3 regions of the Rummeliibacillus sp. JY-2-4R genome follow, and region 1 is predicted to be linked to each of the others. Evidence: a T-box and tRNA genes for the amino acid it is inferred to sense, from the RefSeq annotation. Region 1 holds a T-box; the other regions hold tRNA genes.

Region 1 (9,418 bases):
AATGATTGTTTGGGGTCTTGTAGCAACTGCAGGCTTATATTTATTAAAAAGTCGAATACTTGTTGTACGTGGTGATAAATTACAACAAAATCTCGTTCAAATGTGTAAATTGCAATTAGATGAAATGATTGTTTCACTAAAATGTTTTGTAGATACAGGAAATACGACAGTTGAGCCGTTATCGGGAAAACCTGTTCATTTTGTTCGTTATAAAGCAATAGAACATTCCTTACCTGAGAAATTGAAAATGGCTTTGTTTCAATGGGATGTAAATGAGCCATATGATTTAGAAATGTTTTCAGATAAAGACCGTAAAAGAGTGGCTGTAATTCCTATTACAACTGTTCAAGAAAAGAAAACATATAGTTTAGCCCTTCGTTATGATAAGTGGCTTATCCAAGACGAAGAAACTCGCCCGATATCACCCGGTTTTTTAATTATTTCAATTCAAAACACCCCGTTTCCACAAGATGCAGATGCCATATTACATTTTACTGCTTTATATCACATTTAATGAATGGAGGTTTTTTTATGATTCGTCGTTTTTGGCGTTGGTTAATGGAAACTATTGCAAACTTTAGGCAGACAGGCACGTTTTATATTGGTAGTCATGAATCCTTGCCTACTCCTTTGAAAAAGGAAGAAGAGCATGAAATGATTGTTGCTTTTAAAAATGGAGATATGCATGCAAGAGATGTACTTATTGAACATAATTTAAGATTGGTTGTGTATATAGCAAGAAGATTTGATAATGCTAAAACACCAATTGAAGATTTAATTAGTATAGGATCTATTGGATTAATCAAAGCAATTGAAACATTCAATGCTGATAAAAAAATAAAACTAGCTACATATGCCTCTAGGTGTATAGAAAATGAAATTTTAATGCATTTACGTAAAACGAGTCGTATGAAAGGCGAAGTTTCATTAGATGAGCCATTAAATTCTGATGGCGACGGCAACGAGCTTCTACTGTCTGATATATTAGGAACAGATGAACATTTAATAACGGACGATGTTGAGAAAAAAATGGAACGTCAACATATGTTCCATGCTATTCAAAAACTAGATGAAAGAGAACGTTATATAATGGAATGCCGCTTTGGTCTTGCAGGAAAAGAAGAAATGACTCAAAAAGAAGTAGCGGATCATTTAGGTATATCTCAATCCTATATTTCCCGATTAGAAAAGAAAATTATTCAAGAATTGCGTAATCATTTAAATCAATTAACGTCATAATGGTTGAAATTGGAGAGAAATAATACGCATATTATTATCCATTCCGGACACACTTAACTTACTAACAGTGATAAAGCATCCGGAGGACAGAATATGCGAACAAAAGTTGAAATATGTGGTGTTGATACATCCACGTTACCTGTTTTGAAGCATGAAGAAATGCGACAATTATTTGTTGCATTGCAAAGCGGACAAGAAGAAGTCAGAGAACAACTAGTGATGGGAAATTTACGGTTAGTATTAAGCATTGTTGGTCGATTTGCCTATAGAGGCGAACAGGCTGATGATTTGTTTCAAGTTGGATGTATTGGGTTGTTAAAATCAATTGATCATTTTGATTTATCTCATAATGTTCGATTTTCAACTTATGCAGTTCCAATGATTATCGGTGAAATTAGAAGACACTTAAGAGACCATCATCCTCTACGTGTCTCAAGATCACTACGAGATATTGCATATAAAGCAATGCAAGCAAAGGAACAATTTTTGACAGAAGAATTACGAGAGCCAACATTAACGGATTTAGCAAGAATGACAGGCTTACCACAGGAAGATATTTTATTTGCTTTAGATGCAATTCAAGAGCCTATGTCATTACATGAACCAATCTATGCTGATGGTGGAGATCCTGTGTATATGATGGATCAATTGAAGGACCAAACAGTTTCAGAAGATCGTTGGTTAACGTATGTATCAATTAAAGAACAGATTCAAAAATTAGATAGAAGACAACAAAATATCCTTTCTAAACGATATTATTATGGCCATACTCAAACAGAAATTGCGAAAGACTTAGGTATTTCACAAGCACAAATTTCTAGATTAGAAAAAAGTGCGTTAAAAACAATACAAGAACAGGCAAGCGAAAAATAAATTCATACAAACTAATTAGCATCAATCATCAAGATTGATGCTTTTTTTTCATATAAATAAATAACATACATTTAGGAGGGATGTTTTTTGCGTTTTTCCGAACTTCAACGAAAAGAAATCATCGCTGCGAATAGTGGACGTTTTTTGGGCTATGTGGAAGATGCGGTTGTTCAACAAGATACTGGATATGTTATAGCATTTGTTGTAGCTGAACCCAAAAAAATCATGTCATTTTCAGGTGCTAAAAAGGAAACTTTGAAAATACCGATAGAAGATGTCCTCGTTGTAGGGAAAGATGTAATACTAGTAAAAGGATTAGACTGAAAAAAATGGGTATTCGTTGCTAAATCTCGGTATGCTTGATACAATTAAGTAACAAGTATCTTTGAAAAGATGAGGCTATTATGACATTAATTATTAATAATTTACATGATATTCAAAACAACATTGTAGCTGCTTGTAAACGAGCTGGAAGAAATGTTTCTGACATCACTATTATAGCCGTCACAAAGCAAGTTACAACAGAACGTGCAATTGAAGCACTGGAAGCAGGTTTAACTCATCTGGGTGAAAATCGCCCAGAAGGGTTATTAGAAAAATATGAAACCATTAAAGACCGAGCTACATGGCATTATATTGGCTCAATGCAAACAAGAAAAGTACGCAAAGTAATTGAACAAATTGATTACTTACATTCACTTGACCGTATTAGTTTAGCAGAAGAAATTGATAAAAGAGTAAATCGCCCTGTTAATTGTTTTGTACAAGTTAATGTATCAGGCGAAGAGTCAAAACACGGTCTTACATCAGAGGAAGTGCCTGCATTTATCGAGAAGTTGTCAGACTACCCAAATATACGTGTAGTTGGTTTAATGACTATGGCACCTAACACAGAAGACCAAGAAATTATACGAAATGTATTTAAAGGATTAAAAAAACTACAGTTAGAGATTGCTAGTAAGGGATATGATTATGCGCCTTGTACTGAACTATCAATGGGGATGTCTAACGACTATGAGATTGCAATCGAAGAAGGTGCAACGTTTGTCCGAATTGGCACAGCTCTAGTTGGCAATGAAGGAAGGGATTCTTATGAAGGTAAAAGATAAACTAAAAAACTTTTTCTATTTAGAAGAGGAAGAAACCTACGTAGAAGAGCAAGTTGAGAAAAAAGAATCTGTTCGTCAACAAGAAGCACCTCAAAGACAACAAATGAAGCCGGCAGTAAGCAGACCAGCAGCAATTAAAAAACCATCCGTTAAAGAACGCCCAAGATTTGTGGAACATTCAAACGTACCAAATCTTGTTAGTATCAAACAAAAAACTTCAAAAGTAATTTTATCAGAACCTCGAGTTTATGCCGAAGCACAAGATATCGCTGATAATCTGAAAAGCAAACGTGCTGTAATTGTAAATTTACAACGCATTGATCGTGAACAAGGTGTACGCATAATTGATTTTATCAGTGGGACTATTTTTGCTTTAGGTGGAGATATTAAAAGAATCGGTACAGATATTTTTTTATGTACACCTGATAATGTAGAAATAGATGGCAGTATTTCTGATTATTATTATGAAGATTTACAATAGAGGAGTATAACTTTTCATGTTAATTTTTACAATTGTAAAGTATTTATTTGAATTTTATTCGATTGCGCTAATTATTTATATTCTAATGTCTTGGATACCATCAGCGTATGATTCAAAGTTTGGAAGACTATTGTCTCAAATTTGTGATCCGTATTTAAATTTCTTTAGACGATTTATCCCGCCAATAGGCGTAATTGATATCTCACCAATTGTCGCATTATTTGTTTTGAATCTTATTCAAACAGGTGTCTTCTACGTTTTAAGTTATATTATATTTTAATTCACCTCCCCACATTTATTTTAAGGTGGGGATTTTTTTACGAAAGAAGGGAAATCGATGGAGGAAATTTTCCAACATTTTAGACCTGAAGAGAAACCATTTATAGAACAAGCAATGGGATGGCGAGATGAAGTCGAAGATCGTTATGCACCAAAATTGACAGATTTTTTAGATCCACGTCAGCAATTGATTGTACAATCTATCATTGGGAAAAATAGCAATGTCCTGGTGACGGCTTACGGATGTTTTGAAGAATCTGAACGCAAACGATTATTGATCTATCCAGACTATTATCAAGTATCTGATGAAGATTTTGAAATTGCCATTTGTGAGCTTCAATTCCCTTCTAAGTTTGTCCAATTAAAGCATCCGGATGTATTAGGGGCATTAGTCTCCCTTGGTTTAGAACGTGCTAAATTTGGAGATATCCGTCTAGATGAATCTTTTGTTCAATTTGCTGTTGCAAGAGAAGTAATTGACTACGTGCTTATGAATCTTATAAGCATTGGTAAAGCGAAAGTACAAGTGAAAGAATTGCCACAAAATGCTCGTTTACTTCCTTCTGAATCACACTTTATAGAACAAGTCATTACTTCCAGTTCTATGCGTTTAGATACAATACTTGCCTCAGTCTATCCCATATCTCGGCAAAAAGCGGCAATGCTTATTAATAGTGGTAAAGTTAAAGTGAATTTCGTTGTACGTGAACAAGTTGCTTTTGAATTACATGAATCAGATCTTCTGTCAATCAGAGGGCATGGTCGTTTAGTCATAAAATCTATAGAAGGAAAAACCAAAAAGGAGAAATTTCGCATAAAAATTGGTCGAATTGATCGTAAATAATAATTCACAGATTTGAAAAATAATTAAATAAATGAGAGCATTGTTATAGATTGTATTTTTCAACTGAAAAGCACTTGTGAATTTGACATAAATGATAAATTTATTTTAAATTTTTGTTTTTCTTGATGAACTTACCAATATACAAAGGTATAATAATGTATAAATGCTGCTAAGGAGAGGTGCAAAAATATGCCGTTATCACCACTTGACATACATAACAAAGAATTTAGTCGTGGTTTTAGAGGTTACAACGAAGATGAAGTAAATGAATTCCTAGAACAGATTATTAAAGACTATGAACTAATCTTGAAAGAAAAAAAGGAACTTGAAGACAAACTGCTTTCTAGCAATGAACAAATTGGGCATTATAATTCAATCGAAGAAACACTTCAAAAGTCAATTGTCATTGCCCAAGAAGCAGCAGAAGAAGTCCGCCGTAACTCTCAAAAAGAAGCAAAGCTCATTGTTAAAGAAGCAGAGAAGAATGCAGATCGTATTGTCAATGAGGCTCTATCTAAAGCACGACGCATTGCATTGGAAATTGAAGAACTAAAAAAACAATCAAAAGTTTTCCGTAATCGATTCAAAATGATTGTTGAAGCACAATTAGACTTAATTGAATCAGATGATTGGGATCATTTGATGGAGTATGAGGTAGATACAACAGAATTGGAACACTTAGATTTACCTCAAGATTAATTAAGATACTTGACTGCGTGGCTTCATTTTTCTATAATGTCAACATATCTATATAAAAAAAGTAATGATGGAGACAGTAATTTATAGGTGCGTACTCAGCGATTTGAGGATAGTGAAAGCTCAAACAAAACACTTATAAAAGAAAATCACTCCTGAACTAGGTTGCTGAAATACTTTAAAGTAAGCAATTTCGTATACACCACGTTACGGTGTCTTAAGAGGCGTCAGCAGTATTGACGCAATTAGGGTGGTACCGCGAGATAACTCCTCCTCGTCCCTTTTATGGGATGAGGAGGTTTTTTATATTTAAAAGGAGGAATTTATTCAATATGGAATACAAAAATACCTTATTGATGCCAAAAACAGACTTCCCGATGCGAGGAAATCTTCCAAACAACGAACCTAAAATCCAAGAAAAATGGGAAGAAATGGACATCAATGCAAAAGTTCTTGAACGTACAAAAGACCGTCCAGCCTTCATCCTACATGATGGTCCTCCATATGCAAATGGTGATCTTCATATGGGGCATGCACTAAACAAAGTGTTAAAAGACATGATTAACCGCCATCGCTCAATGACTGGATACTATGTACCTTACGTACCTGGTTGGGATACACATGGTCTACCAATCGAGCAGGCATTAACAAACAAAGGTCATGATCGTAAAAAAATGTCTATCGCTGAATTCCGCGAATTATGTAAAGACTACGCATATGAACAAGTAAGTCGTCAACGTGAACAATTTATGCGTATCGGTGTACGCGGTGACTGGAAAAATCCATACATTACTCTAAAACCAGAATTTGAAGCTCGTCAAATCGGTGTATTTGGTGCAATGGCTAAAAAAGGATATATCTATAAAGGTTTAAAACCAGTATATTGGTCTCCATCAAGTGAATCAGCACTTGCTGAAGCAGAAATTGAATATAAAGATATTAAATCACCTTCAATTTACGTAGCATTTAATGTATTAGACGGTAAAGGCGTTGTAAATAATGATGAAAAATTCATTATTTGGACTACAACTCCTTGGACAATGCCTGCAAACCTTGGTATTTCAGTTAACCCTGAATTCACTTATGTTGTAGTAAAAGCAAATGGTGCTAAATACATTGTTGCTAAAGGCTTACTTGAAAAAGTTGCAGAAAAAATTGGCTGGGAAAATCCTGAAATTGATCGTGAAATCCAAGGTGCTGACCTAGAAAATGTAACAGCTAAACATCCGTTATATGATCGTGAATCACTAATTATGCTAGGTGACCATGTCACACTTGAAGCTGGTACTGGTTGCGTTCATACTGCTCCAGGTCACGGGGAAGATGACTATCAAGTTGGTAAACGCTATGGTTTAGAAATTCTTTCAGTAGTTGACCATAAAGGTTGCTTAACTGAAGATGCTGGCGAATTTGCAGGTATGTTCTACGATAAAGCAAATAAACCAATCTGTGAAAAACTTGATGAAGTGGGTGCGTTATTAAATCTTTCATTCTTTACACACTCATATCCACATGATTGGCGTACTAAAAAACCTGTTATTTTCCGTGCTACACCACAATGGTTTGCATCTATTGATAAATTCCGTCCAGAATTACTTCAAGCAATTCGCGACACAAGTTTCACACCAGTTTGGGGCGAAACTCGACTTTACAATATGATTCGTGACCGTGGTGATTGGTGTATCTCTCGTCAACGTGCATGGGGTGTACCAATTCCAGTCTTTTATGCTGAAAATGGCGAAGAAATTATCACAGAAGAAACAATTTCACACGTACAAGAATTATTCCGTGAACATGGTTCTAATATTTGGTTCCAAAAAACAGCAAAAGAATTACTTCCTGAAGGATTTACACACCCAGGTTCTCCAAATGGCGAATTCACAAAAGAAAATGACATCATGGATGTTTGGTTCGATTCTGGTTCAACTCACCAAGGTGTGTTAGAAGAACGACCAGAACTTCGTTACCCAGCTGATTTATATCTGGAAGGTTCTGACCAATACCGTGGATGGTTTAACTCATCATTAATCACTTCAGTTGCAATGAATGGTCATGCCCCTTATAAAGGCTTACTATCTCATGGTTTCGTATTAGATGGCGACGGACGTAAAATGAGTAAATCACTAGGTAATATCATTGCCCCAAGTAAAGTCATGAATCAATATGGTGCAGATATTCTTCGTTTATGGGTAGCATCTGTTGACTATACAGCTGATGTTCGTATTTCTATGGATATGTTGAAACAAGTTTCAGAAGTGTACCGTAAAATTCGTAACACACTGAAATTCTTACATGGTAATTTACATGACTTCAATCCAAATACAGACTATGTTGCTTACGAAGATCTTCGTGAAGTCGATCAATATATGTACATGGAATTACAAAACTTAATCAAAACGGCTCGCGTTGCCTATGATAACTATGAATTTGCGACTGTATACAAAGCTGTAAACAATTTTGTAGCAACAGAACTAAGCTCATTCTACTTAGACATAGCAAAAGACGTTGTATATATCGAAGGTGTAGATCAACACGCTCGCCGCGCAATGCAATCGGTTATGTATGATACATTAGATGCATTATTAAAATTGTTGACTCCAATCATCCCTCATACTACAGATGAAATGTGGTCATATTTACAATATACAGATGTAGAAAGCGTACAACTTACTGATATGCCAGCTGCTGTTGAAAAGGAAAACTTTGCAGCCTTAACAGAAAAATGGGCAAAAATCATGAACGTTCGAAATGTAGTATTAAAAGCATTAGAAGAAGCTCGTAATGCAAAAACAATTGGTAAGTCTTTAGAAGCAAAAGTAACTGTTTATGGTGTTGATGAAGCATTAGAACTTCTAAACGATGCCAATATTAACTTTGCACAATTAAATATTGTTTCAGAGTTTGTTGTCGGCACTTCTTTAAATGACGCTCCAGAAAATGCAGTGAAAACTGAAAAAGTTGCAGTAACAGTAGAAAAAGCAGAAGGCGAAAAATGCGAACGCTGCTGGACTATTTCAAAAACTGTAGGACACAATCACAATCATCCGACATTATGTGAACATTGTGCAGATGTGGTTGAAAAATATTATTCAGAAGTCGAATAAGTAAAATTAAATAATTTATGGCTGTTCACTTAAGGTGAGCAGCTTTTTTTTATTTTGCAGTAAAATATAGAACATCATTTGAATGGTCTGTTTTTGTCTTCAGGGCATTATATGATAAAATAGGTTAGATTCGGGAGTAAACGGAGGCTTTGCTGTGTATAAATATTATGGAATAGCTATTTTCGTGATTATACTAGATCAACTGACAAAATGGAGTGTTGTCAAAAATATGGAATATGGTGAAAGTATTTCAATCATTGATCCTTATTTTGGCTTATACTCTCATCGAAATCGTGGTGCTGCTTGGGGGATGCTGCAAGGGCAATTTTGGCTATTTGCATTAATAACTATTGTTGTTATTGTTGGTATTATTTATTACTACCATAAGGAAGCTAAAGGAAAGCCATTGTTCCAAACAAGTTTAATGTTTTTACTTGGTGGTGCCATTGGAAACTTTATTGACCGAGTATTTCGAGGAGAAGTAGTAGACTTTGTACATGTCATTATTCCAGTTATTAACTATGATTTTCCTATATTTAATATAGCTGATGCATCATTGACAATTGGCGTAATCATGCTTATTATCTACTTACTATTTGAAGACAAACAAGAAAAGAAAAAGGTGAAATAATGTCAGTCACATTTACTGTAACAGAAGAGGTCAAAGGGGAACGAATTGACAAAGCCCTTGCCTCACTGCAACAAGACTGGTCTAGAACTCAAATTCAAGGATTCGTACAAGAGGGTCTTGTAGTCGTGAACGGACAAGAAATTAAGCAAAAGTATAAAGTGC
Region 2 (9,418 bases), 590 kb from region 1:
TGCGGCTGGATCACCTCCTTTCTAAGGAATATTTCGGAATAGAGAACGTGGTTCTCTAAGATTAACGCTTGCTGTTCAGTTTTGAAGGCTCATCGCTTTCAAAACATTGTTCTTTGAAAACTGGATAAAACGACATTGAAAAATTCTTAAGTAACACATTTTTTTATATTAAGTTTTAAATTTTTAGGCTTAATAACTTATAGGTTAAGTTATTAAGGGCGCATGGCGGATGCCTTGGCACTAGAAGCCGATGAAGGACGGCACTAACACCGATATGCTTCGGGGAGCTGTAAGTAAGCTTTGATCCGGAGATTTCCGAATGGGGAAACCCACTATTCGTAATGGAATAGTATCTTGACGTGAATACATAGCGTCATGATGGCAGACTCAGGGAACTGAAACATCTAAGTACCTGAAGGAAGAGAAAGAAATTTCGATTCCCTTAGTAGCGGCGAGCGAAACGGGAACAGCCCAAACCAAGAGGCTTGCCTCTTGGGGTTGTAGGACACTCTATATGGAGTTACAAAGGAATGAATTAGACGAAGCGGTTTGGAAAGACCTACCGAAGAAGGTAACAGTCCTGTAGTCAAAAGTTCATTCTCTCCTGAGTGGATCCTGAGTACGGCGGAACACGTGAAATTCCGTCGGAATCTGGGAGGACCATCTCCTAAGGCTAAATACTCTCTAGTGACCGATAGTGAACCAGTACCGTGAGGGAAAGGTGAAAAGCACCCCGGGAGGGGAGTGAAAGAGATCCTGAAACCATGTGCCTACAAGTAGTTAGAGCCCGTTAATGGGTGATAGCGTGCCTTTTGTAGAATGAACCGGCGAGTTACGATTACATGCAAGGTTAAGTTGAAAAGACGGAGCCGTAGCGAAAGCGAGTCTGAATAGGGCGAATGAGTATGTGGTTGTAGACCCGAAACCAGGTGATCTACCCATGTCCAGGGTGAAGGTAAGGTAACACTTACTGGAGGCCCGAACCCACGCACGTTGAAAAGTGCGGGGATGAGGTGTGGGTAGCGGAGAAATTCCAATCGAACTTGGAGATAGCTGGTTCTCTCCGAAATAGCTTTAGGGCTAGCCTCGTGATAGAGAATCTTGGAGGTAGAGCACTGTTTGAACTAGGGGTCCATCCCGGATTACCGAATTCAGACAAACTCCGAATGCCAATGATTTATGCACGGGAGTCAGACTGCGAGTGATAAGATCCGTAGTCAAAAGGGAAACAGCCCAGACCACCAGCTAAGGTCCCAAAGTAATTGTTAAGTGGAAAAGGATGTGACGTTGCTTAGACAACCAGGATGTTGGCTCAGAAGCAGCCACCATTTAAAGAGTGCGTAATAGCTCACTGGTCGAGTGACGCTGCGCCGAAAATGTATCGGGGCTAAACAATTCACCGAAGCTGTGGATAGACATCTATGATGTCTGTGGTAGGAGAGCGTTCTAAGTGCTGTGAAGTCAGACCGGAAGGACTGGTGGAGCGCTTAGAAGTGAGAATGCCGGTATGAGTAGCGAAAGATGGGTGAGAATCCCATCCACCGAATGACTAAGGTTTCCTGAGGAAGGCTCGTCCTCTCAGGGTTAGTCGGGACCTAAGCCGAGGCCGATAGGCGTAGGCGATGGATAACAGGTTGATATTCCTGTACCACCTCCCTACCATTTGAGTAATGGGGGGACACAGTAGGATAGGGTAAGCGCACTGTTGGTTATGTGCGTCTAAATAGTAAGGCGTGAGAGTAGGCAAATCCGCTCTCTATAACGTTGAGCTATGATGGCGAGCGGTTTACCGCGAAGTTCCTGATTTCACACTGTCAAGAAAAGCCTCTAGCGAGGTAGGAGGTGCCCGTACCGCAAACCGACACAGGTAGTCGAGGAGAGAATCCTAAGGTGAGCGAGAGAACTCTCGTTAAGGAACTCGGCAAAATGACCCCGTAACTTCGGGAGAAGGGGTGCTCTAGTAGGGTGCAAGCCCGAGAGAGCCGCAGTGAATAGGCCCAGGCGACTGTTTAGCAAAAACACAGGTCTCTGCAAAACCGTAAGGTGACGTATAGGGGCTGACGCCTGCCCGGTGCTGGAAGGTTAAGGGGATTGCTTAGCGTAAGCGAAGGTGAGAACCGAAGCCCCAGTAAACGGCGGCCGTAACTATAACGGTCCTAAGGTAGCGAAATTCCTTGTCGGGTAAGTTCCGACCCGCACGAAAGGCGTAACGATCTGGGCACTGTCTCAACGAGAGACTCGGTGAAATTATAGTACCTGTGAAGATGCAGGTTACCCGCGACAGGACGGAAAGACCCCGTGGAGCTTTACTGTAGCCTGATATTGAATTTTGGTACAGCTTGTACAGGATAGGTAGGAGCCTGAGATACCGGAGCGCCAGCTTCGGTGGAGGCGTCCTTGGGATACTACCCCAGCTGTATTGAAATTCTAACCCGTACCCCTATATCGGGGTAGGAGACAGTGTCAGGCGGACAGTTTGACTGGGGCGGTCGCCTCCTAAAGAGTAACGGAGGCGCCCAAAGGTTCCCTCAGAATGGTTGGAAATCATTCGCAGAGTGTAAAGGCACAAGGGAGCTTGACTGCGAGACCTACAAGTCGAGCAGGGTCGAAAGACGGGCTTAGTGATCCGGTGGTTCCGCATGGAAGGGCCATCGCTCAACGGATAAAAGCTACCCCGGGGATAACAGGCTTATCTCCCCCAAGAGTCCACATCGACGGGGAGGTTTGGCACCTCGATGTCGGCTCATCGCATCCTGGGGCTGTAGTCGGTCCCAAGGGTTGGGCTGTTCGCCCATTAAAGCGGTACGCGAGCTGGGTTCAGAACGTCGTGAGACAGTTCGGTCCCTATCCGTCGTGGGCGTAGGAAATTTGAGAGGAGCTGTCCTTAGTACGAGAGGACCGGGATGGACACACCGCTGGTGTACCAGTTGTTCTGCCAAGAGCATCGCTGGGTAGCTATGTGTGGACGGGATAAGTGCTGAAAGCATCTAAGCATGAAGCCCCCCTCAAGATGAGATTTCCCATTACGCAAGTAAGTAAGATCCCTTGAAGACGACAAGGTAGATAGGTTCGAGGTGGAAGTGTGGTGACACATGGAGCTGACGAATACTAATAGATCGAGGACTTAACCAAACGTTATTTTAAGAACTTCAATGAAAGTTTATCCAGTTTTGAAAGAACAATTCTTTCTTTATAAATAGTCTAGTAATGATGGCAAAGAGGTCACACCTGTTCCCATGCCGAACACAGAAGTTAAGCTCTTTAGCGCCAATGGTAGTTGGGGGCTGTCCCCCTGCGAGAGTAGGACGTTGCTAGGCTGTACATATGGAGGATTAGCTCAGCTGGGAGAGCACCTGCCTTACAAGCAGGGGGTCGGCGGTTCGATCCCGTCATCCTCCACCATATTTTAATTTGCCGGTGTAGCTCAGTTGGTAGAGCAACTGACTTGTAATCAGTAGGTCGAGGGTTCGACTCCTTTCGCCGGCACCATATTCTATTTTAAAATGAGTCATTAGCTCAGTTGGTAGAGCATCTGACTTTTAATCAGAGGGTCGCTGGTTCGAATCCTGCATGACTCATCATTTTAATAAAATATTAGCGGGTGTGGCGGAATTGGCAGACGCACTAGACTTAGGATCTAGCGCCGCAAGGCGTGGGGGTTCGACTCCCTTCACCCGCACCATTTATTTTAAAACTATATAATTGCCAGATTTAAAAAAACGTAAAGCATATGCGGAAGTAGTTCAGTGGTAGAACATCACCTTGCCAAGGTGGGGGTCGCGGGTTCGAACCCCGTCTTCCGCTCCAAATATGCCGGGGTGGCGGAACTGGCAGACGCACAGGACTTAAAATCCTGCGGTAGGTGACTACCGTACCGGTTCGATTCCGGTCCTCGGCACCATTTTTATTTAACATATGTACAATGACTATTGTATAATATGCGCCCATAGCTCAACTGGATAGAGCGTCTGACTACGGATCAGAAGGTTGTGGATTCGACTTCTGCTGGGCGCACCATATCCGGGAAGTAGCTCAGCTTGGTAGAGCACTTGGTTTGGGACCAAGGGGTCGCAGGTTCGAATCCTGTCTTCCCGATTATTTCATAATATTTAAGATCTTTGGGGCCTTAGCTCAGCTGGGAGAGCGCCTGCCTTGCACGCAGGAGGTCAGCGGTTCGATCCCGCTAGGCTCCACCAATTTTATATTTAAATTATATTATGGCGGCCTAGCTCAGCTGGCTAGAGCGTACGGTTCATACCCGTAAGGTCGGGGGTTCGATCCCCTCGGCCGCCATAAACTCTGGAGGAATACCCAAGTCTGGCTGAAGGGATCGGTCTTGAAAACCGACAGGCGGGTCAAACCGCGCGGGGGTTCGAATCCCTCTTCCTCCTCCATTTAAACTTTATAATATTATCGCGGGGTGGAGCAGTTCGGTAGCTCGTCGGGCTCATAACCCGAAGGTCACAGGTTCAAATCCTGTCCCCGCAACCAAATGGTCCGGTAGTTCAGCTGGTTAGAATGCCTGCCTGTCACGCAGGAGGTCGCGGGTTCGAGTCCCGTCCGGACCGCCATTCTATAAATGATTTAATATATTATTGTGGGTCGGTAGCTCAGTTGGTAGAGCATTAGATTGAAGCTCTAAGTGTCGGCAGTTCGATTCTGTCCCGACCCACCATAATGCGGGTGTAGTTTAGTGGTAAAACCACAGCCTTCCAAGCTGTTGTCGGGAGTTCGATTCTCCTCACCCGCTCCATTTATGGGCCTATAGCTCAGCTGGTTAGAGCGCACGCCTGATAAGCGTGAGGTCGATGGTTCGAGTCCATTTAGGCCCACCATTTAATTATTCCGAAGTAGCTCAGTTGGTAGCAGCATCTGACTGTTAATCAGAGGGTCGCAGGTTCGAGTCCTGCCTTCGGAGCCATATTGGCCCCTTGGTCAAGCGGTTAAGACACCGCCCTTTCACGGCGGTAACACGAGTTCGAATCTCGTAGGGGTCATACTTAAAAATCCTTTAGAATCATTTTGATTCTAAAGGATTTTTTTATTTTTAATGTATGTATGTAAATTCGATTATAACTTCTCTGATTGTATAATCTCCTGTTATCGCCAATTGTTGGAAAAACACTACTTCCCACTTGTCATCTCATGTATCTCATTTTAAAATAAGAACAAATGTTCTTTTTGGAGGTGCTATAGATGTATGAGAATATGCCGAGAAGGTCGATTATGTGTGTAGATATGAAATGCTTTTATGCTAGTTGTATGGCATCTTGGGCTCATTTGGATGTACTAAAAGAGGCCATCGCTGTTGTAGGGAATTTTCAGCAAAAAGGTAGTATTGTTCTTGCTGCTTCTCCGCTTATGAAAAAACGATTTCAAGTGAAGACAGGAACAAGGGTTTATGAAATACCGAAGCATCCAGATATTCATTTGTTTGAACCAAAGATGGAATACTTTGTCCGCATGTCCGTCGAAATTACAAAGCTACTTCATAGCTATGTACCAAAGGAAGCAATTCATGTATATAGCATTGATGAAAGTTTTGTTGATCTCACAGGGACAGAGAAACTGTGGGGAGATCCGGTTGAAACAGCACACAAAATCCAAGAAGAACTTTATCGGCAATTTGAAATACCAAGCACTGTAGGAATGGGACCGAATATGCTTTTGGCAAAGCTTGCTCTTGATTTAGATGCAAAAAAAACGGGTTTCGCTAAATGGGACTTTGAAGATGTGGAAAGAAAGCTATGGCCTGTTACACCTTTGTCGAAGATGTGGGGGATCGGACATCGAACAGAACGTACGCTGAACAATATGGGGATTTTCTCTGTTGGAGATTTGGCTCACGCTGATTTAGCGACATTAGAAAAGAGATTCGGCATTATGGGCAATCAACTTTATCATCATGCATGGGGAATTGATTTGTCAAAGGTAGGCGAAGCACCACTTGTAGAAGGGCAAATTAGTTATGGTAAGAGCCAAATATTAATGCGCGATTATAACACTAAAAAGGAAGTGCTCGCAGTGCTCCTGGAAATGTGTGAAGATGTGGCGAGAAGAGCACGAGAAGCCTATAAAGTAGGGCGTACAATCACATTAGGTATTGCTTATAGTAAAAATGCCTTTGGAGGAGGTTTTCAGCGTTCACATACAATTGATGAAGCCACCAATGATACGATGGCTATTTATCACGTTTGTCAGCAAATATTAAGCGAACAGTACAATGAACGCCCAGTGCGCCAAATAAGTGTTAGTATAACAAAATTAGAATCAGAACATTCTATGCAGCTCAGCTTTTTTGATACATCCCGCTGGAAGCGCCGTAAGCTTGGTGCTGCAATGGATCACCTCCGAACACATTATGGCTCAACAGCGGTGTTGCGAGCAGTATCGTATACAAATGCAGGAACAGCAGTGAAGCGCTCCCAATTGCTCGGAGGTCATAAGAAGTAATTGGAACTTACAAAAGGAGGTATCCTATATGTTAAGAGATCGTGGGAATATTAAGTGGACGGCTATGATGTTACCAGAACATGTACAAAGACTGCGAAACTGGCAACAGGAGACAAAGCAAATTGCGAAGCCGATATATGACGAATGGACATTGCAAGCATTAGGAGAAGAACTCATGCAAGCATATTGTGGTCAGAAAGAAGTACTACTAGAAGTTTGGCATCAGCAGGCAAGTACTGAGTACAGAGGAATCATCACAGCGCTCAACAACGAAGATAAAAAACTATGTCTGTATAATATAATAAAAAGCCAAACGAGCTGGATTGAAGCAGAATTAATCCTTCATGTTCGAATATTTGATTAGAAGACACAATTCAATATTCAATAGTAGTAAGGCTAGTCATGGAAAAGTTGAAGTAATAGTTAATGATATTTTTAATTTAATTTCAATTAGCAATTTTTAGTGTACTAAATACCTATCCAAGGATTAAGGACACCGAGATATCGTGCCGCTAGAAAAAGTTAGCAAAGGGATGCAGACACAAAAGAAGTGACTCGGTTTCCTAAACGAAGCATGCAATCTCATTTCAAACAATACTTGTAATGTATAAATTAGTGGGAATATATTTTTTATATAGAAGAGAAAAATATTTTAAAATAGTTTACTTTTTCTAAAAATTCATTGACAAATGACGTAAAAGTAAATAATATAAATATCATAAACTTACAACTTAACAAATGGAATTTATCAAGAGTGACTGAGGGATAGGCCCGATGAAGTCCAGCAACCCCCACTAGGGAAGGTGCTAATTCCTACAGAATTTATTTCTGAAAGATAAATGAACGTCGATCATAAAGATACATCTTTCAGTTGAGAGATGTATCTTTTTTAGTAAAAATAGATAGTTTTCCGATAGAATAAGAGGATTTTAAAAAGCAATTTAACAAAGATTAGAGGGATGTATATGCTGGAAATACAAGAGGTATCAAAGGTTTACAAAACAAGAAAGAAAATAGTAACTGGTGTAGATCATGTCTCTTTAACTATTGGAGATGGAGAAATATTCGGAATAGTAGGTTATTCTGGAGCGGGTAAAAGTTCACTACTACGCTGTATTAACCTACTAGAACAACCAACAGATGGGCGAATATTAATCAATGGACAAGATTTAACAAAGTTAAAAGGAGAAAAGCTTCGTCAAGCACGTCTGAAAATCGGTATGATTTTTCAACACTTTTACTTAATCAGCCAAAAAACAGTTGGTGAAAATATTGAATTTGCTTTAAAAGCTGCAAAAATACCAAAGGGAGAGCGAGAGAAAAGAGTAAAGGAACTTCTCGAAATGGTTGGCCTAGCGGATAAAAAAGACGTATTTCCAGCACAACTAAGCGGCGGTCAAAAACAACGTGTAGGTATTGCAAGAGCATTAGCAAATAATCCATCTATATTATTATGTGATGAAGCTACATCAGCACTTGATCCGACAACAACCACTTCGATTTTGCGATTACTAAAAAAAATCAATCGTGAACTCGGTATTACGATAATTTTAATCACACACGAAATGGACGTCGTGAAAGAAATTTGCGACAGAATGGCAATTATGCAGGATGGGAAAGTAATAGAAGAAGGTTCTGTTTATGATATTTTCGCTGAGCCTCAAAAGCCATTAACAAAAGAATTCATCAGTAGTGTCGTGTCGTTCGATATTCCACAAGAGATTATGCAAAGTGTCACAGGACAAGTTGTGAAGATTCTATTCAAAGGTAGTGTAGCAGGTGAAGGAGTTATTTCAGATATGCTTCAACAGTTTGAAGTGCAAGGGAATTTCCTTCATGGCACTATTGAATATATTCAAGAAAGACCGCTTGGCATCTTCCTAATGGAGTTAAAGGGCCAAGTAGCAGATATTAATCGCTCGATTACTTATATGGAAAGCCGTGGCGTAACAGTGGAGGTGCTAAACGATGTTATTTGATCCAAGTCATTTTACTGAAATGCTACCAGATATTTGGAAGGCGTTTGGACAAACAATTGAAATGGTGGGCATTGCCTTAGCGATTGCGTTAATCATTGGTTTACCGCTGGGGCTCTTGTTATTCATCACAAGTAAGGGACTATTTTCAACAAGTAGAACAGGATTACTTGGAAATCGTTTCGTTAATGGAGTAGTTGGTTTTATCGTCAATCTTGTTCGTTCAATTCCATATATCATCCTATTAGTAGCACTATTCCCATTCACGAAATGGCTAATAGGCGACACAATCGGACCAATCGCAGCGAGTGTTTCTTTATCCGTTGCATCCATCCCATTCTTCGCGAGACTTGTTGAAACATCTCTACGTGAAATCGATAAAGGGGTGATTGAAGCTTCAATTGCTGCTGGTGCAACTCGTTGGATGATTATTAAAGACGTGCTACTTCCTGAAGCGAAATCAGGCGTTATTCAAGGGATTACAATGACAATTATTAGTTTAGTTGCATACTCAGCGATGGCCGGCATTATTGGCGGTGGTGGTATTGGTGACTTAGCCATCCGCTTCGGTTATTACCGATACGACAACACCATCATGATCGCAACAGTTGTCATCCTAATCATCATCGTCCAAGTAATCCAAATAGCAGGCGATACAATAGCAAAAGCAGTAGATAAAAGATAAAAGCGGAACACGCCCGTAAGGGAAGATAGCCTAAAGGCGCGACGTCGTGTCGCAACGGCTACCGGGTACACATCCTGTGCACCCTCGAGGGGCTGGCGTGTGGAGCTAGATAGAGTTAAAAGCGGAACACGCCCGCAACAGGGAAGATAGATGGAAAATCGCTATTATAGGATTTTTTCTATATAAATTAAAGAACATATAAAATGGGGGTTTTACAATGAAAAAAATTTTACTAACAATTTGTTTGCTAGTAGTAGCAACAGCTCTTGCTGCATGTGGAGGCGGAGATAACGCAAAAAAAGAT
Region 3 (9,418 bases), 1.9 Mb from region 1:
GGTAGGAGCCTGAGATACCGGAGCGCCAGCTTCGGTGGAGGCGTCCTTGGGATACTACCCCAGCTGTATTGAAATTCTAACCCGTACCCCTATATCGGGGTAGGAGACAGTGTCAGGCGGACAGTTTGACTGGGGCGGTCGCCTCCTAAAGAGTAACGGAGGCGCCCAAAGGTTCCCTCAGAATGGTTGGAAATCATTCGCAGAGTGTAAAGGCACAAGGGAGCTTGACTGCGAGACCTACAAGTCGAGCAGGGTCGAAAGACGGGCTTAGTGATCCGGTGGTTCCGCATGGAAGGGCCATCGCTCAACGGATAAAAGCTACCCCGGGGATAACAGGCTTATCTCCCCCAAGAGTCCACATCGACGGGGAGGTTTGGCACCTCGATGTCGGCTCATCGCATCCTGGGGCTGTAGTCGGTCCCAAGGGTTGGGCTGTTCGCCCATTAAAGCGGTACGCGAGCTGGGTTCAGAACGTCGTGAGACAGTTCGGTCCCTATCCGTCGTGGGCGTAGGAAATTTGAGAGGAGCTGTCCTTAGTACGAGAGGACCGGGATGGACACACCGCTGGTGTACCAGTTGTTCTGCCAAGAGCATCGCTGGGTAGCTATGTGTGGACGGGATAAGTGCTGAAAGCATCTAAGCATGAAGCCCCCCTCAAGATGAGATTTCCCATTACGCAAGTAAGTAAGATCCCTTGAAGACGACAAGGTAGATAGGTTCGAGGTGGAAGTGTGGTGACACATGGAGCTGACGAATACTAATAGATCGAGGACTTAACCAAACGTTATTTTAAGAACTTCAATGAAAGTTTATCCAGTTTTGAAAGAATAAGGAACTTTTAAAAAGGTTCTTGACTTTTAATTATAATAATGGTAAAATTATTCTTGTCCTTAAGAAAACCAAATAGTCTAGTAATGATGGCAAAGAGGTCACACCTGTTCCCATGCCGAACACAGAAGTTAAGCTCTTTAGCGCCAATGGTAGTTGGGGGCTGTCCCCCTGCGAGAGTAGGACGTTGCTAGGCTGTACATATGGAGGATTAGCTCAGCTGGGAGAGCATCTGCCTTACAAGCAGAGGGTCGGCGGTTCGATCCCGTCATCCTCCACCATTTAACATTGCCGGTGTAGCTCAGTTGGTAGAGCAACTGACTTGTAATCAGTAGGTCGAGGGTTCGACTCCTTTCGCCGGCACCATGGATTTTCTTAATGAGTCATTAGCTCAGTTGGTAGAGCATCTGACTTTTAATCAGAGGGTCGCTGGTTCGAATCCTGCATGACTCACCATTTTAATTAAACTTAGCGGGTGTGGCGGAATTGGCAGACGCACTAGACTTAGGATCTAGCGCCGCAAGGCGTGGGGGTTCGACTCCCTTCACCCGCACCATTTATTTTAAAACTTTATAATTGCCAGATTTAAAAAACTTAAAGCATATGCGGAAGTAGTTCAGTGGTAGAACATCACCTTGCCAAGGTGGGGGTCGCGGGTTCGAACCCCGTCTTCCGCTCCAAATATGCCGGGGTGGCGGAACTGGCAGACGCACAGGACTTAAAATCCTGCGGTAGGTGACTACCGTACCGGTTCGATTCCGGTCCTCGGCACCATCTGTTATAGTAAGCAATGAACAAATAATTATAATATGCGCCCATAGCTCAACTGGATAGAGCGTCTGACTACGGATCAGAAGGTTGTGGATTCGACTTCTGCTGGGCGCACCATTTCGGGAAGTAGCTCAGCTTGGTAGAGCACTTGGTTTGGGACCAAGGGGTCGCAGGTTCGAATCCTGTCTTCCCGACCATTTAAAATTATATTGGGGCCTTAGCTCAGCTGGGAGAGCGCCTGCCTTGCACGCAGGAGGTCAGCGGTTCGATCCCGCTAGGCTCCACCAATTATATATTTAAATCAACAATTATTATCATGGCGGCCTAGCTCAGCTGGCTAGAGCGTACGGTTCATACCCGTAAGGTCGGGGGTTCGATCCCCTCGGCCGCCATATTTAAGGACCTTTAGCTCAGTTGGTTAGAGCAGACGGCTCATAACCGTCCGGTCGCAGGTTCGAGTCCTGCAAGGTCCACCATATTTATTAGGAGGAATACCCAAGTCTGGCTGAAGGGATCGGTCTTGAAAACCGACAGGCGGGTCAAACCGCGCGGGGGTTCGAATCCCTCTTCCTCCTCCATTTAAACTTTATAATATTATCGCGGGGTGGAGCAGTTCGGTAGCTCGTCGGGCTCATAACCCGAAGGTCACAGGTTCAAATCCTGTCCCCGCAACCAAAATGGTCCGGTAGTTCAGCTGGTTAGAATGCCTGCCTGTCACGCAGGAGGTCGCGGGTTCGAGTCCCGTCCGGACCGCCATTTTTTTAATAATCTATTAATTTATTGTGGGTCGGTAGCTCAGTTGGTAGAGCATTAGATTGAAGCTCTAAGTGTCGGCAGTTCGATTCTGTCCCGACCCACCATAATGCGGGTGTAGTTTAGTGGTAAAACCACAGCCTTCCAAGCTGTTGTCGGGAGTTCGATTCTCCTCACCCGCTCCATTTATGGGCCTATAGCTCAGCTGGTTAGAGCGCACGCCTGATAAGCGTGAGGTCGATGGTTCGAGTCCATTTAGGCCCACCATTTAATTATTCCGAAGTAGCTCAGTTGGTAGTAGCATCTGACTGTTAATCAGAGGGTCGCAGGTTCGAGTCCTGCCTTCGGAGCCATATGGAGAAGTACTCAAGTGGCTGAAGAGGCGCCCCTGCTAAGGGTGTAGGTCGGGTAACCGGCGCGAGGGTTCAAATCCCTCCTTCTCCGCCATGTTGGCCCCTTGGTCAAGCGGTTAAGACACCGCCCTTTCACGGCGGTAACACGAGTTCGAATCTCGTAGGGGTCATATTAAAATCCTTCAGAATTAAATTTCTGAAGGATTTTTTTTATCGATTTTGATAATATCAATTTTGATAGAATTCTCCTCACTAAAAAAACAATACACTAACCTCTCAAAAAATATTTCTTATTTTTATACACAAGAAAAGACGTACTTCTTTTTTGAAATACGCCGATAATCTATAAAGTATTTAATTTTTGTTTTGTGTTTCTAAGATATAGGTAGCCTGCGCGAGATTTATAAAGACTCCGCAATCATCTTGTCAACTCGTTTTACGATCGCATCAAAGGAAGTATTCAAAGGCAATGCAATATCTTTAAATAATATATTTTTGACTTGGGTTAAAAGTTTGGAGTCTTGATCATGCATTTTCTTATTGATACTTTTAAGTTCTCGTTCTTTTCTCATTAAGCTATTTAGCATTTTCGCAATTTCCTTGCGATCTCCACTTTTAATAATTCCATGGAATTCCTTATTACGTTGTTTTGTATCGTCATTCCAATCAATCTCAGGTTCTTTAAATAACTGCAAAACTTCTTCGGATTGTTCTTTATCTAATGTCTTTAGCATTACTACTGAATCATTATCAACCGGGGTACTAATTTTCAAATTAGCCGCTGAAAGAGGATGCAATACATAATAGGTTTTTGTCACATCGGAAAAAGTCTTTTCACAAATATCATCAATTTGGCATAACCCGTGTTCTGAATAGATAATTACGTCTCCAATTTCAAACATCGCATTTGCTCCTCTATTTTTAAATTATCAACCTAGTTTACAAAATTAATTATACACCTTATAAAAATTTTGTCAACTTAATTGACAATGGTTGCTCACTTTTATATAGTAATATTCGAAAGAATTGGACTCAAAAACTTCAACATTAAACTTAGAACTAAATGGACCTTTCATCAAATATAGACAGTAAAATTGAAACCTACTTGAAAAGTAAAAACTGAGAGGAGTGAGGAGTATGTTAGATTCTAAAATTCAACATTTGGACTTAGTAAATCTATTAAGTGAACGCCTATTTCAAGTGCGTAATGCTACTGAGAAATTATGGAGTGATCAAAGCGACTTATATATCTCAAATTCTGAATGGTTTATTATGTCTAAAATCTATAAAGAACCACAAACTATTGCTTACGTATCCAAACATGTTAATTTTTCCAGACAAGCTACTCATAAATTCGTCAAAAGACTTGAAGCGAATGGATTAATCGAGATTCGTAACGTAGAAAACAATAAGAAAGAGAAAAGTTTACATTTAACTAAGTTAGGTGAAGAATGTTTCGAAAAAAACGAAGCATTAAAAACAACAATAGAGAAAGAGCTAGCAGAGAGAATCGGAATTGAGAATATCTCAGTTCTAAAAGAAATTTTAAAATTAGATTGGAGGTTATAAACACTATCTTTCGGTGAAGAAGGTGTTTATAACACGATACCATCAATTACTCGTATTACCAAAAAGTAATAAGGCAAGTATCGTGTTAATTGGAAAGTTAACTAAAAAGTTGTTACTATCAGATTAACTTTGCCATGTAATATTCATCTACATACTCCCCATCAATTAATAATGAGTCATGTTTTACTCCCTCTATGGCGTATCCCATTTTTTTATAAAGATTTACTGCAGGTGTATTTTGGGTGATGACAGTCAACTCTAATCGATGAAACCCTTTAGATTTTGCCCATTTGTGCACATGTACAAAAAGGGATTTCCCAACACCTTTTCCTCTCATATTGCTATGTACACCAATAACGATATAAGCTCTGTGTGAAATTCTCTTTGGTGAATCACCTTGTACAATCAAATACCCAACTATTTGATTCTGTTCACTTGCAACAAATAATGCAGAATTTGCTTTATTACTTATCATTTCAATGAATTTTGTGAATGGTTCTTTGCTTACTTTTCGTTCTCCTGGTCCAAATAACATTAAGTTTGAGCTTTCGGCATCTTGCATTACTTGAATGATTTCTTGAGCATCATGGATTGTGGCATGTCTTATTTGCATTTTAACTCTCCCTTCTAAATTGTTATCTACAATATTTATTCAACTCCTTACAGCAAAACCCTTGATTTCTATAAAAAAGATGATTTTTTAAATATAATATGAATTTAGTTTATATGTTGTGGTCATAATAAAAAAATCAGAAAATAACTTTTAAAAATAGATTGACCTTCACGTTACGTCAAACTTTATATTTGTATATGGAGGTGAGTGAAGTGGAGTATACGATACAGCAACTTGCGAAACTCTCTGGAGTGTCGGCTAGAACATTACGATATTATGATGAAATTGACTTACTTAAGCCTAAAACGCTAAGTGATGCAGGGTATCGGATTTATGGAGAGTGGCAAGTCAAATTGTTGCAACAAATCTTATTTTATCGAGAATTAGGATTAAAGCTGGAAGAAATAAAAAAGATAATAAATGATTCGAATTTTGATATAAAGAGAGCTTTACTTGATCATCAGCAAAAATTGCTTGTTGAGAAAAAGAAGATTGAAAGAATGCTGCAGAATGTTGAAAAAACAATAAAATCAGTAGAAGGAGAGTATGAGATGAAAGATGCGGAACGATTTGAAGGCTTGAAAGAAGAGATGATTCAAGAAAACGAAAAGCAATATGGAGAAGAAATACGAGAGAAGTATGGCAATGATGTAGTAGATGCTTCAAATAAAAAATTTCGAAGAATGAGTGAGGAACAGTTTAAAGAAAATCAGATTCTTGAGAAGAAAATGATTGAGCTTTTGAAAAGAGCAATGTTACAAGGTGATGTGACTAGTGAGACTGCACAGGAAGCTGTAGAATGTCATAGAAAATGGTTAACACAATATTGGCCAACTTATTCCAAAGAAGCTCACAGAGGACTTGCTGATATGTATATAGCGGATGAACGTTTTACTGCTTATTATGATAAATATCAAGAAGGGATGACTCAGTTTTTGCATGATGCAATTTATGCGAATTTATCCCGCATTAACGGGCAGTAGAACGGGACTAACAAAGGGTGAGGATGGCCAACCAAAAACGCCACGTCAATCACAACGTTGGCACTAGTACGTCCTGTACGTCGGAAGAAAATCCCCACTGTTTGAAGTTTCATTTTATAGTTGTATCTAAGGAACTTTATTTGAGGTTCCTTTTTAATTTTGATAAATATTAGAATTACTGCTTTGAAAAAAAGTAATTGGGGTATAAATAGTACAGAATGGAGGCTGAAAATTTTGACGGATCAACAAATACAAACTTTAAAAGAAACACTGCAAGATGAATTGAAAAGAATTAAAGCGAGACCGGATAATGATGAAATATTTGAATCAACGGAGTTGTCTAATTATGACAATCACCCAGCAGATCAAGCGACAGATTTAGCTGACCAGGCTACAGAACTTGCAGTAGATAATTTTAACGAATTCCAAATAGGGAAAATTGAAAATGCTTTAAGAGCGATAGATGAAGGAACATATGGCGTTTGTTCTGTTTGTGGGAAACAAATTCCTTTTGAGCGTTTAGAAGCAATCCCAACAACATTGACTTGTGTTGAGCACTCAGAAAAAACTGCAGGTACGCAAGAACGTCCAGTTGAAGAAGGAATACTAAATGCAACCACTTCTGATCCAAGTAACTTGAAGGATTACAGAATAGATGGAGAGGATAGTTTTATGGTTGTTGAAGAGTATGGCTCTTCTGATACCCCTTCTGATAGAGGATATAATTCTGATCGGATTTAAAATGAAAATAATTCACATGTACTGTTAAGAAGTTGCCAAATTAAGGGCAACTTCTTTTATTTTTTCGTATAATGAAAATAAAAAAGTAGGTAGAATATTGAACATTATTGACTTACATTGTGATGTGTTATACAAATTATCAATGAGTGAGGGACCGATTAATTTTGCTCATGCAACAGAGCTTCATGCAAGTAAAGATAAGCTACGTGCTGGTGGCGTCATTGTACAAAACTTTGCTATTTTCATTGATGAAAATATACCACAATCACAAAAGTTCACAGAAGCAATGCGTCAGGTAGAACTTTTTCAAACCAATGTAATTCAGCCGAATACTGATATGATTCACATAACAGATTGGAAGCAGTTAGAATTATTAAAGAAGGGGCAAATTGGTGCCATACTTAGTCTTGAGGGCTGTGATGCAATTGGTGAAGATGTATATAAATTGCAAGCCCTTCTTGATGCAGGTGTTAAATTAGTTGGCCTTACATGGAATTTTGAAAATGGGGTAGCCTACGGAGCAGAAGAGTCACCAGAAAAAGGATTAAAGTCATTTGGCATGGAAGTAGTAAAATTATTAAATGATCGAGATATCATTATAGATGTGTCCCATTTAAACGAACAGGGATTTTGGGATGTGCTACCAAGAGCAAAGCATATAATAGCCAGTCATTCGAATGCTAGAGCGTTATGTGATCATCCAAGAAATTTAACAGATCAGCAGGCGATTGAATTAGTAAAGAATGGTGGCCTTATCCATGTAGTCTATTATCCTCCTTTTATCAAAAAGGAGGCAGAGCAGGCGCAAATCATGGATCTTGTAGAACATATTAAATACTTGGCTGATTTGGTGGGAGTCGAGAATATTGGTTTAGGGTCTGATTTTGATGGTATTTCTAAAACAGTCACTCATTTGCAAAATGCTGGGCAAAGTCAAAACTTGATTACTACGTTAAAGCAACATTTTTCGACAGAGCAAGTTGAAAAGATTGCAAGCAATAACTTTCTTCGATATATCAAAAAACAGGGCATGTAGAATTATTTTTTCTGCATGCTTTTTCAGTACAATATGAATCAAATTAGTGCCGAATTTAATAGAAAGTTGTATGATAGTATAGGTATTGAAGTATGTACGAGTAGATTCGAACCATATTCAATCTACTGACGGAGGGAATTTTCATGAATCAAAAGTTGTCGACAACAACCGACGACCAAATTGACAGAGAAAAGTCGACACTACAGTTTTTTTCAGAAACAGTTGAAGTAAGTCGATTATCAGCATTAGCATTTTTTGAAGCAGGGGAAGAATCCTTTGCCGGCAAGCGATACTTTTGGCAAAATCGTGAGAAAACGTTTACTCTTGTTGGCCTAGGTCATGCATATACGATTACTAGTCAGTCACAAGAACAACGCATTGATGATGTAGAAAAACAATGGAAAAAGCTAACACAGCATATTGTTACAAATGATACAGCGATACAACCTATTCTGTTTGGTGGGTTTACTTTTGATCCTGAAAATGAAGTGTCAGGTGAATGGGAAGGAATACCACAAGCCTTTTTCGCAGTTGCTACATACCAGCTAGTAATGCGTAACGACCATGTGTATATTAGTACAAATTATATTGCGGAAAAAGAAAATCCGCTAGCCTTTGAAAAACTTTGTAAAAAACGTGACGAGTTGATGCATGCAGCTCAAGTAAAAACGTTAAAAACATATGCAAAACCACAAGTAATCAGCAGTTTCGAACCATATAAGGAAGAATATTTGGAATCTATTAAACAAGTGACATCTTTGATTCGTCAAAAGGAAGCGGAAAAAGTGGTGATTGCAAGGTCACTTGCTTTGAAATTTAAGAATTCTGTTTCTTCTCCAAATGTTTTATCTCAAATTATTTTAGAACAACCGGAAAGTTATTTATTTGGATTGGAACAACAAGGGAAACTATTTTTTGGAGCCTCTCCTGAACGATTAGTAAAAGTTGAAAATTCATATGCTTTTTCTTCTTGTGTTGCAGGTTCAGTTAAGCGTGGAAAAACAGCAGAAGAAGATGAAGTATTGGGACAAGAACTACTAAACGACGCAAAGAATCGTTCTGAACATCAATATGTTGTAGAAATGATAGGGCATACATTTAAAGAAAATTGCTCAAGTACTGTTATCCCATCACAACCACAGCTTTTAAAAATAAGAGATATTCAACATTTATATACACCAGTAGAAGGCCAGTTGAAAAACGACGCAACGATTTTACAATTAGTTAAAACGTTACATCCAACTCCAGCTTTAGGTGGTGTGCCTCGTAAAAGGGCTATGGAAGTAATTCGTGAATATGAACCAATGAACCGTGGATTTTATGCAGCTCCAATCGGTTGGTTGGATGCGCAAGGAAATGGTGAATTTGCCGTTGCCATTCGTTCAGCATTATTAAAAGACGATGAGGCCTATCTATATGCTGGTGGTGGAATTGTTGCAGATTCAAATCCGCAAAGTGAATATGAAGAAACACTTGTAAAATTCCGTCCGATGATTCGTGCTTTAGGAGGACAATTACATGACCAATAAGGAGACTTTAACAAGCTATATATATAAGATTGTTGCGTCTTTATCTAAAGCGGGTATAAAGGATGTTGTAGTGAGCCCAGGTTCGCGCTCAACCCCTTTAGCTTACGCTTTTGCACATACAAAAGAATTTCAAATGTATCGCCAAGTAGATGAACGATCAGCTGCGTTTTTAGCATTAGGCTTAGCAAAAGCAAGCACTCGTCCGGTAGTACTTGTTTGTACTTCTGGTACAGCAGCAGCTA

Evidence for each region. A T-box is a leader RNA that pairs with one kind of tRNA and senses whether it is charged. The one in region 1 lies ahead of ileS (isoleucine--tRNA ligase), so its partner is inferred to be a tRNA-Ile.
Region 2: it encodes a tRNA-Ile, which carries the amino acid that the T-box ahead of ileS (isoleucine--tRNA ligase) is inferred to sense. The anticodon was not compared.
Region 3: it encodes a tRNA-Ile, which carries the amino acid that the T-box ahead of ileS (isoleucine--tRNA ligase) is inferred to sense. The anticodon was not compared.

What each region holds. Positions count from the first base shown of each region.
Region 1 is NZ_CM132623.1:916,167-925,584, forward strand. It holds gene ACWV26_RS04225 (sigma-E processing peptidase SpoIIGA) at 1-514, shown strand, start outside; gene sigE (RNA polymerase sporulation sigma factor SigE) at 532-1,239, shown strand; gene sigG (RNA polymerase sporulation sigma factor SigG) at 1,333-2,112, shown strand; gene ACWV26_RS04240 (PRC-barrel domain-containing protein) at 2,200-2,436, shown strand; gene ACWV26_RS04245 (YggS family pyridoxal phosphate-dependent enzyme) at 2,517-3,221, shown strand; gene ACWV26_RS04250 (cell division protein SepF) at 3,205-3,702, shown strand; gene ACWV26_RS04255 (YggT family protein) at 3,719-3,982, shown strand; gene ACWV26_RS04260 (YlmH family RNA-binding protein) at 4,040-4,825, shown strand; gene ACWV26_RS04265 (DivIVA domain-containing protein) at 5,015-5,524, shown strand; T-box leader at 5,580-5,806, shown strand; gene ileS (isoleucine--tRNA ligase) at 5,854-8,625, shown strand; gene lspA (signal peptidase II) at 8,780-9,256, shown strand; gene ACWV26_RS04280 (RluA family pseudouridine synthase) at 9,256-9,418, shown strand, end outside.
Region 2 is NZ_CM132623.1:322,813-332,230, forward strand. It holds rRNA gene ACWV26_RS01530 (16S ribosomal RNA) at 1-21, shown strand, start outside; rRNA gene ACWV26_RS01535 (23S ribosomal RNA) at 203-3,132, shown strand; rRNA gene rrf (5S ribosomal RNA) at 3,201-3,317, shown strand; tRNA gene ACWV26_RS01545 (tRNA-Val) at 3,327-3,402, shown strand; tRNA gene ACWV26_RS01550 (tRNA-Thr) at 3,414-3,489, shown strand; tRNA gene ACWV26_RS01555 (tRNA-Lys) at 3,506-3,578, shown strand; tRNA gene ACWV26_RS01560 (tRNA-Leu) at 3,598-3,682, shown strand; tRNA gene ACWV26_RS01565 (tRNA-Gly) at 3,733-3,807, shown strand; tRNA gene ACWV26_RS01570 (tRNA-Leu) at 3,813-3,901, shown strand; tRNA gene ACWV26_RS01575 (tRNA-Arg) at 3,941-4,017, shown strand; tRNA gene ACWV26_RS01580 (tRNA-Pro) at 4,022-4,095, shown strand; tRNA gene ACWV26_RS01585 (tRNA-Ala) at 4,121-4,196, shown strand; tRNA gene ACWV26_RS01590 (tRNA-Met) at 4,220-4,293, shown strand; tRNA gene ACWV26_RS01595 (tRNA-Ser) at 4,302-4,394, shown strand; tRNA gene ACWV26_RS01600 (tRNA-Met) at 4,415-4,491, shown strand; tRNA gene ACWV26_RS01605 (tRNA-Asp) at 4,495-4,571, shown strand; tRNA gene ACWV26_RS01610 (tRNA-Phe) at 4,600-4,675, shown strand; tRNA gene ACWV26_RS01615 (tRNA-Gly) at 4,680-4,753, shown strand; tRNA gene ACWV26_RS01620 (tRNA-Ile) at 4,759-4,835, shown strand; tRNA gene ACWV26_RS01625 (tRNA-Asn) at 4,845-4,921, shown strand; tRNA gene ACWV26_RS01630 (tRNA-Glu) at 4,926-4,997, shown strand; gene ACWV26_RS01635 (Y-family DNA polymerase) at 5,197-6,453, shown strand; gene ACWV26_RS01640 (YolD-like family protein) at 6,482-6,817, shown strand; SAM riboswitch class I at 7,196-7,295, shown strand; gene ACWV26_RS01645 (methionine ABC transporter ATP-binding protein) at 7,419-8,432, shown strand; gene ACWV26_RS01650 (methionine ABC transporter permease) at 8,422-9,114, shown strand; gene ACWV26_RS01655 (MetQ/NlpA family ABC transporter substrate-binding protein) at 9,332-9,418, shown strand, end outside.
Region 3 is NZ_CM132623.1:3,090,632-3,100,049, reverse strand. It holds rRNA gene ACWV26_RS15215 (23S ribosomal RNA) at 1-781, shown strand, start outside; rRNA gene rrf (5S ribosomal RNA) at 908-1,024, shown strand; tRNA gene ACWV26_RS15205 (tRNA-Val) at 1,034-1,109, shown strand; tRNA gene ACWV26_RS15200 (tRNA-Thr) at 1,119-1,194, shown strand; tRNA gene ACWV26_RS15195 (tRNA-Lys) at 1,209-1,284, shown strand; tRNA gene ACWV26_RS15190 (tRNA-Leu) at 1,300-1,384, shown strand; tRNA gene ACWV26_RS15185 (tRNA-Gly) at 1,434-1,508, shown strand; tRNA gene ACWV26_RS15180 (tRNA-Leu) at 1,514-1,602, shown strand; tRNA gene ACWV26_RS15175 (tRNA-Arg) at 1,640-1,716, shown strand; tRNA gene ACWV26_RS15170 (tRNA-Pro) at 1,720-1,796, shown strand; tRNA gene ACWV26_RS15165 (tRNA-Ala) at 1,811-1,886, shown strand; tRNA gene ACWV26_RS15160 (tRNA-Met) at 1,918-1,991, shown strand; tRNA gene ACWV26_RS15155 (tRNA-Ile) at 1,999-2,075, shown strand; tRNA gene ACWV26_RS15150 (tRNA-Ser) at 2,085-2,177, shown strand; tRNA gene ACWV26_RS15145 (tRNA-Met) at 2,198-2,274, shown strand; tRNA gene ACWV26_RS15140 (tRNA-Asp) at 2,279-2,355, shown strand; tRNA gene ACWV26_RS15135 (tRNA-Phe) at 2,384-2,459, shown strand; tRNA gene ACWV26_RS15130 (tRNA-Gly) at 2,464-2,537, shown strand; tRNA gene ACWV26_RS15125 (tRNA-Ile) at 2,543-2,619, shown strand; tRNA gene ACWV26_RS15120 (tRNA-Asn) at 2,629-2,705, shown strand; tRNA gene ACWV26_RS15115 (tRNA-Ser) at 2,709-2,799, shown strand; tRNA gene ACWV26_RS15110 (tRNA-Glu) at 2,804-2,875, shown strand; gene ACWV26_RS15105 (CarD family transcriptional regulator) at 3,107-3,607, opposite strand; gene ACWV26_RS15100 (MarR family winged helix-turn-helix transcriptional regulator) at 3,843-4,274, shown strand; gene ACWV26_RS15095 (N-acetyltransferase family protein) at 4,393-4,887, opposite strand; gene ACWV26_RS15090 (MerR family transcriptional regulator) at 5,100-5,870, shown strand; gene ACWV26_RS15085 (TraR/DksA C4-type zinc finger protein) at 6,105-6,611, shown strand; gene ACWV26_RS15080 (dipeptidase) at 6,709-7,647, shown strand; gene ACWV26_RS15075 (isochorismate synthase) at 7,791-9,176, shown strand; gene menD (2-succinyl-5-enolpyruvyl-6-hydroxy-3-cyclohexene-1-carboxylic-acid synthase) at 9,166-9,418, shown strand, end outside.